2 linked regions of the Rhizobium rhizoryzae genome follow. The protein of the gene in region 1 interacts with the protein of each later gene in a pairwise test. Links are inferred from orthologs where the notes say so. Each region holds a gene or a part of one and is shown on either strand. Other genes may lie near its edges. The genes, in order: dnaQ and dnaE.

Region 1 (3,315 bases):
ACTTCAAACGTCTTGAAACGCGAGTCGACACATTGCCATGCGCAACACTCTTTTTCCTTTGGTCCTCCTTGCTTTGCCGTTGGCAGAGATCGCAGGCTTCGTCATTGTTGGAAAATGGGTGGGTGTGTTCGGAACGCTTGGCCTGATCATCCTGTCCGGGTTGGTGGGAACGTTGCTCCTGCGTGTCCAGGGTCTCGGAGTTCTGCGGCAAGTTCAGGCCGACAGTCGTCTCGGGCGTGTTCCCGCGGAAACAATTGGCCACGGAGCCATGATGGTTGTTGGCGCTATCCTCTTGATAATTCCGGGATTCATAACGGATATCGTGGGATTGATCCTTTTCGTCCCCTTCATTCGTCGCTGGATCTGGAAGCGCATGGCGCAGCGGATCGTCGTCAGGTCTTCGTTTACGCAAACGTCCGGCGCGAACCCCTCATCAACGATGAGCGAACAAGTTATCGACCTCGAAGACAACGAGTATGAACGCAAACCGAATCCGTCATCGCCCTGGTCTTCGGGACCGGATCCGAACGGCCCGAAGCTTGGCTCCTAGCCTCGTCCGCGACCCTGCGAACGGGTTGTAAGGGTCACACTGAAGTGATAGACGGCGCTAAAGATAAAGCCGAGGAACAGCCAATGGCCAATGAAGACGATCAGAACCCATCCCTCACAATTCTTGCGCAGTACACGAAGGACCTGTCCTTCGAAAATCCAGGCGCTCCGCGTTCACTGCAGGCACGTGACAAGGCTCCCGGCATCAATATCAATGTGAACGTCAACGCGAACCCATTGTCCGACACGGAATTCGATGTCGTGCTGTCGCTCAGTGCGGAAGCCAAGGATGGCGATAAGGTCGTCTTTGCAACGGAACTGGTTTACGGCGGCGTTTTCCGCATCACTGGATTCCCGCAGGAACATATGCTGCCGGTGCTTTTCATCGAATGCCCGCGGCTGCTCTTCCCGTTCGCGCGTCAGATCATCTCCGATGTCACGCGCAATGGCGGCTTCCCACCGCTGATGATCGACCCGATTGATTTCGGCCAGATGTTTGCACAGCGTCTTGCCCAGGAAGAGTCGCGTTCCTCGTTGAACAGCTGACATTCCCATTCACGAACCTTCAAAAGCCCGGCATCGACCGGGCTTTTTTGTGACGATCCCACTGACAGAGGCGGATGCGCCAACACCCGGTATCAGGAGGAGTAGCGAGTCCAAAGGGCCTTCGCCCCAATGCTGCCGACCATGGCCTGATGCGCCTCGATTTCGACTTGCGTCAGCCGTGGCGCGAGCGGTCTCGGTCGAGCTGAGATTATGACCTCGATGTCTTCAGCCTCATTGATCGTTCGCGCAGCTTCAGATCCACCCAGCACCAGAGCTGCTTGCCTTCCGCCGATCATTTCAATGTACACTTCGGCAAGAAGCTCGGAGTCGAGAAGTGCCCCGTGCTTCGTCCGATGGGAGTTGTCTATCCCGTAACGTCGGCAGAGAGCATCCAGAGAATTTGGTCCCATGGGATGCTTTCGGCGGGCCAGTGCCAGAGTATCGATGACGTGTTCCGGAGAAACGGGCGGGATCCCGAGCCTGTCAAACTCGGCATTGATGAAACCCATATCGAAGGTTGCGTTATGAGCGATCCATTTCGCACCTTCGAAGAAGGTTCTCAGATCATCAACAATTTCGGCAAAGACCGGCTTGTCTTTCAGGAAATCGTCTGTGATCCCATGAACTGCCAAAGCATCCGGATGGACCTTGCGGTCGCCTGGGTTGATGTAGACATGAAAGGTCCGACCGGTCGGAAAATGATTGAGAAGCTCGATGCCACCGATTTCGATCACACGATCAACTCTTGTTTCAAGACCTGTGGTTTCCGTATCGAATATGATCTCACGCATGATTTTCGGCTTCCTCGTTCGCCCCAGAGCGAATTGAATTCAAGACCTGTATGACCTGACGACGCGCTTCCTCGATGCCTTGCCCTGTATCGATGATAAAGTCTGCGCGTTTGCGCTTTTCAGTATCCGGCATCTGACGAGAGAGAATCAGGTCGAATTTCTCTGCCGTCATACCCGGCCTCGCCAAAACGCGCTGCCTCTGCAGATCCGCCTCGCAACTTACAACAACGATGACGTCAACCCGGTCTTCCGCGCCCGTTTCAAACAGCAGCGGAATATCCAGAAGCACGATATCCTGCCCAACGGATTGTTGCCGTTCGAGGAAGGCGCGTTCACCCTCGCGCACAAGCGGATGGATGATGGCTTCCAGTTCCTTGAAGCGTTCAGGGTGGAGTGCAAGTTGGCGAGATAATTCGGTTCTGTTCACCACGCCGTTTTGAGCGGTACCGGGAAAACTATTTTCGATAGCTGCCACGGCACTCCCGGCATAGAGTTCGTGGACAACCTGATCGGCATCATTGACGGGCACGCCCTGCTCGGCAAACAGCTTTGCAGTCGTGGATTTTCCCATGCCAATCGAGCCAGTAAGGCCAATGCGGATCATTGGTGCTTGTCCATATCCGAAATGACGAGCTGACGCAGCTGCTCATCGACCGCCGGTCGCTTGCCAAACCATTTCTCAAAACCGGGAACTGCCTGATTGAGCAACATGCCCAATCCATCCACTGTCGTCTTTCCCTGCCGTTCCGCCTCTTTAAGCATCGGGGTCTTCAGCGGCACGTAGACAATATCGGTGACGGTCGCTTCGTCCTGCATGCCCGTAAAATCAATTGCAATCGACTCCTGTCCGTCCATGCCAAGAGAGGTTGTATTGATGAAGAGGCCTGCTCCGCTCATGACCTCGCGCAAGGCACCCATCTCATGCGCATGAACACACGAGCCAAACCGGTCGGCCAGTTCCCTCGCCCTTTCCACCGTGCGGTTGACGACATGGATTTCGCCAATCTTTCGATCACGCACCGCTTGGATCACCGCACGACTGGCGCCACCTGCTCCAAGGATGACGGCCTTGTCGGCCTTCGACCAGCCTGGTGCTCGCTGATCGAGATTGGCAACAAAACCATATCCGTCCGTATTGGTTGCGTGGACCAAACCATCGGTGACCCACAGGGTATTGGCCGCCCCAAGTTCCTGAGCAAGTTCATCCGGTCGGTCAGCAAGTTTGCATGCGACTTCCTTATGAGGAATGGTGACGTTCCCACCACGAAACTTTTTCGAGGTCCGAAGGTCAGAGAAGAAGGTTCCAAACTGCTCCGGAGCCACGTCAATCGCTCGATATTCGCCGGCTATTCCAAAACCACGTAGCCAATGCGTATGGATCATCGGCGAGCGTGAATGATGGATGGGATGACCGACCACGAAAGCGGTT
Region 2 (4,394 bases), 1.9 Mb from region 1 along the record:
CATCGAGATACCAACACGGATCCGCACCAAGATCAATGATATGCTCACCGAGGGCACATCAATCACCATTACAGACAACGGTGTTAGCCCCGAGACCGCGCCCCAGGGAACCGACTTCATTACACTGACGCGCTGACGCGATCTCCGAGCCACTGGATAATGTAGCTGCTTCTCCAGTGGCGCTTTCACAGAAAGATCTGTGTCAGCGTTTCTCGACGTGGGCTAAAGCGTATCGCGATTTTTCAAATTCGCTCCTGACGCTTTAGATCTTTGCATTATCGCATGTCGTTATCGCAAAACCGCTGCACACTTTTGCGCGACATGCTTTAAACGACGAGTTCGACATCCAGGACACCAGGTGCAGTTTTCAGCGCCGCGGCAATTTCCGGGGAGATGCGATATTTCTCCGTCAGTTCGACCTCGATTTCCCGCTTGCCATCGTCCTTGACGACCACAAAGGAAACAAGCCCGTCTCCTCTCGCATTCAGGTGCTTCACGATCGATCTCAGGGGACTTGAGTCCTTGACGTAGACGCGAAGCGCCTTCTGCATCTGGATCGACATCTCCTCCAGCGACTGAACCGTCTGGATGCGCAGCCCGATCCCTTCCGGTCGCTCATCCGCCTGCACCGTAATCACCAGCGATTTTCCAGGCTCCAGCAGATCGCGATACTGGTTCAAGGCTTCGGAAAACAGCACGGCTTCGAACTGACCAGTTGCATCGGAAAAGGTGACGATCCCCATCTTGTTGCCAGTACGTGTCTTGCGTTCCTGCCGCGCGGTGACCGTGCCTGCAAGCCTGCCAGCCCCTGCCCCGGCTTTCACAGCAGCGGAGAACTCCGCGAAATTTTGAACGCGCATTTTTGCCAGCACCTGCGCGTAGGTATCCAGCGGATGTGCAGATAGATAAAATCCAAGCACCTGATATTCGCGCAGCAGCTTTTCAGACGCTGTCCAAGGGTCGAACGCGGGTAGAATGAGCTTCTCCGGTCCGGCGGCAGAGGAAGCGCCGAACATATCATGCTGTCCGCTGGTTTTGCCTTCAGCCGCCCGCTGCGCATAGCCAATGATCCGGTCCAAACCGCCGACAAGCTCTGCACGATCCTTGCCGAAACAATCAAACGCTCCAGCGAAGATCAGGCTTTCGAGAACGCGCCGATTGACCTGCTTGGGATCGATGCGCAGGCAGAAATCTTCCAGGCTGCTGAACGGCTTCTCACCACGTACCGCGACGATGTGTTCGACAGCGGCCTCGCCGACACCCTTGATCGCAGCCAGCGAGTAAAAGATGCAATTGTCACCCGTCTCGAACATTCGGAACGAGGTCTGAATGGACGGCGGAACAACCTTGATGCCGAGGCGCTGAGCATCCTGTCGGAAATCATTCAGCTTCTCCGTATTGGCCATATCATAGGTCATGGATGCGGCGAGAAACTCGACCGGATAATGAGCCTTCATATATGCCGTTTGATAGGAGACGATAGCATAGGCGGCAGCGTGCGACTTGTTGAAGCCGTAGTTCGCGAACTTGGCCAGAAGATCGAAGATAAGATCTGCCTGCGGTTTGGAAACCTCGTTCTTGATGGCGCCCTGAACAAAGCGTTCGCGCTGCTTGTCCATTTCCTCCTTGATCTTCTTGCCCATCGCGCGGCGTAGCAGATCAGCCTCTCCAAGCGAGTAACCGGACAGAACCTGAGCGATCTGCATGACCTGCTCCTGGTAGACGATAACGCCTTGCGTCTCCTTCAGCAGGAAGTCGATCTTGGGGTGGATGGATTCGATTTCTTCTTCGCCATGTTTACGCGCATTGTAGACGGGAATGTTTTCCATCGGTCCCGGTCGGTAAAGCGCCACCAGAGCAATGATATCTTCGATACAGTCCGGTCGCATGCCCAGCAGTGCCTTGCGCATGCCGACACTTTCCACCTGGAACACGCCGATGGTTTCGCCGCGCGACAGCATGTCGTAAGTCTTCTTGTCATCGAGCGGAATCGTGGCCAGATCGACATGGATGTTGCGTTTGGCGACGAAATCCACGGCAGTCTTCAGGACGGTCAGTGTCTTCAAGCCAAGGAAGTCGAACTTTACGAGTCCGGCCTGCTCCACCCATTTCATGTTGAACTGGGTGACCGGCATGTCGGAACGCGGATCGCGATACATCGGCACGAGTTTTGAAAGCGGCCTGTCGCCGATCACAATACCTGCGGCATGCGTCGACGCATGACGATAGAGGCCTTCGATCTTCTGCGCGATATCCAGCAGCCGACCAACGACCGGCTCCTTCTCAGCCTCTTCCCTCAGGCGCGGCTCTTCCTCAATGGCCTTCGAAAGCGGTGTCGGATTGGCTGGATTGTTGGGCACCAGCTTGCAGATCTTGTCGACCTGACCGTACGGCATCTCGAGAACACGCCCGACATCGCGCAATGCGGCGCGCGCTTGAAGCGAACCGAAGGTGATGATCTGCGCCACCTGCTCGCGGCCATACTTCTGCTGGACGTAGCGAATGACCTCTTCGCGCCGATCCTGACAGAAATCGATATCGAAATCGGGCATCGAAACGCGTTCCGGATTGAGGAAGCGTTCGAAAAGCAGCGAGAATCGCAGTGGGTCCACGTCTGTGATGGTCAGCGCATAGGCCACCAGCGAACCTGCACCCGAGCCTCGGCCCGGTCCGACCGGGATGTCATGTTGCTTTGCCCATTTGATGAAGTCAGAAACGATCAGGAAGTAACCCGGAAACTTCATCCTCTCGATGACCGACAGTTCGAAATCGAGGCGTTCGCGATAATCCTGCTCCGTATAACCGGCTGCCATTCCGAGCGCCGCAATGCGTCCTTCCAGTCCCTCCACGGACTGGCGACGCAGTTCTGCCGCCTCTGCGCGCTCCGCCTCCTCCGCATCACTGGCACCGCCGGTAAAGCGAGGAAGAATGGGCTTTCTCGTTTTCAGAACGAAAGAACAGCGGCGGGCAATCTCGATCGTATTTTCAAGCGCTTCGGGGAGATCCGCAAACAAGGCCTGCATTTCAGCACGGCTCTTCAGGCAGTGGTCCGGCGTCAGGCGGAAGCGCGTGTCATCGGAGACAATAGCGTTATGGGCGACCGCCATTAGTGCATCGTGTGCATCGTACTCGGTCTTGGACGGGAAGAACGCCTCGTTGGTCGCGACCAGCGGAAGATCATGGGCGTAAGCAAGGTCCACCAGCTTTCGCTCATGCAGCCTGCTATATCCCGTGTGTCGCTGCAACTCGACATAGAGCCTATCGCCGAACACTGACTTCAACCGGAGCAATCGTTGCTCAGCCTGGGAAACGTGCCCTTCTTTCAGCAGTGGGTCTATGGGTCCGGAACTGAAACCGGTCAGAGCGATGATACCGTCCGCGCCACCCTCTTCGAGCCACGACATCCGGATGTGAACGGCATGTCCCCCTTCACCACCGAGATAGGCGCGGCTAACGAGGTCGACCAACCGCTCATAGCCAACCGCATTGGCCGCCAGCAGTACGATTGATGGAAGCTTGACGAAGCCTCCGTTGCCACCCCGCTTTTCGTCCCCCTGATCTTCCATATCGATGGACATCTGGCAGCCGATGATAGGTTGGATGCCGTCACCGGTAGCCTTTTCGGCAAATTCCAGCGCCACGAAAAGGTTGTTCGTGTCGGTGATCGCGATCGCAGGCTGATTGTCCGCGGTCGCTTTGGCCAGAATTTTCTTGAGCGGCAGGGCTCCCTCCAGCAGAGAGTAAGCCGAGTGCACACGCAGATGAACAAAACCTGGCGATACCGCCGTTTCTGCTGTCGCCGTGTCGTGAACCTGATCTGCCATTTACCTGCCGTTCTGCCTCAAAGAGTCTCCTCCCAATTGTCGACGGAACGGTCACCAAAGTCCAGCAATGGAGTGATCAATCAACCGGAAAACGGCGTTCTGTCCTTACATGGACAAGACAATGACGCAGAGGCTGGCGAGAAAGGTCATCATCGAAGCAAATGCAGCAACATCCCGGAGCAAGTCAGTCATCACGCTCTCCCTTTCCGTTATGTTTTTAATTTGTTCTTTTTTTGTTCCTTCGTCAATAAGCAGAACATTCGCAGAACGCTTTTAGTGAATAAATTATGAGAGCGTGATGGAGAGCCGCCTGATCATCAATCGGGATAGCCACATACGGATACAGCATCCGATCAACCCGCCTAGCATTGCAGGCAGGTTGCGTAACGGCAAAATTTGAAAGAGCGGCTGGGAAACCGATTAGAACTCGCGGATCTTGCCACCTTCAATGGTGACGCGCCGATCCATCCTGCCTGCGAGTTCGTGATTATGTGTTGCGATCAAGGCAGCAAGACCGGACTGCCGCACGAGCGCTTCCAAGGCATCGAAGACGTAGGAAGCCGTTTCCGG

The links.
Region 2: the proteins of dnaQ (region 1) and dnaE interact in binary tests that used the Escherichia coli proteins (3 or more experiments, as listed by UniProt). The link is inferred for Rhizobium rhizoryzae from one-to-one orthologs.

What each region holds. Positions count from the first base shown.
Region 1 is NZ_CP049250.1:991,170-994,484, forward strand. The notes cover bases 38-3,036. They hold dnaQ (DNA polymerase III subunit epsilon), read right to left. Parts: upstream 1,887-3,036; coding sequence 1,188-1,886; downstream 38-1,187. Other genes in these bases: G6N80_RS10955 (FxsA family protein), read left to right, coding at 38-550; secB (protein-export chaperone SecB), read left to right, coding at 634-1,095; coaE (dephospho-CoA kinase), read right to left, coding at 1,879-2,490; G6N80_RS10975 (shikimate dehydrogenase), read right to left, coding at 2,487-3,036. In the rest of the region: more of G6N80_RS10975, read right to left, coding at 3,037-3,315. UniProt on the Escherichia coli protein: DNA polymerase III is a complex, multichain enzyme responsible for most of the replicative synthesis in bacteria. The epsilon subunit contain the editing function and is a proofreading 3'-5' exonuclease.
Region 2 is NZ_CP049250.1:2,940,743-2,945,136, forward strand. What follows is about bases 127-4,204. They hold dnaE (DNA polymerase III subunit alpha), read right to left. Parts: upstream 3,825-4,204; coding sequence 327-3,824; downstream 127-326. Other genes in these bases: G6N80_RS20080 (L,D-transpeptidase family protein), read left to right, coding at 127-136. Outside these bases: more of G6N80_RS20080, read left to right, coding at 1-126; G6N80_RS20090 (ABC transporter ATP-binding protein), read right to left, coding at 4,245-4,394. UniProt on the Escherichia coli protein: DNA polymerase III is a complex, multichain enzyme responsible for most of the replicative synthesis in bacteria. This DNA polymerase also exhibits 3' to 5' exonuclease activity. The alpha chain is the DNA polymerase catalytic subunit.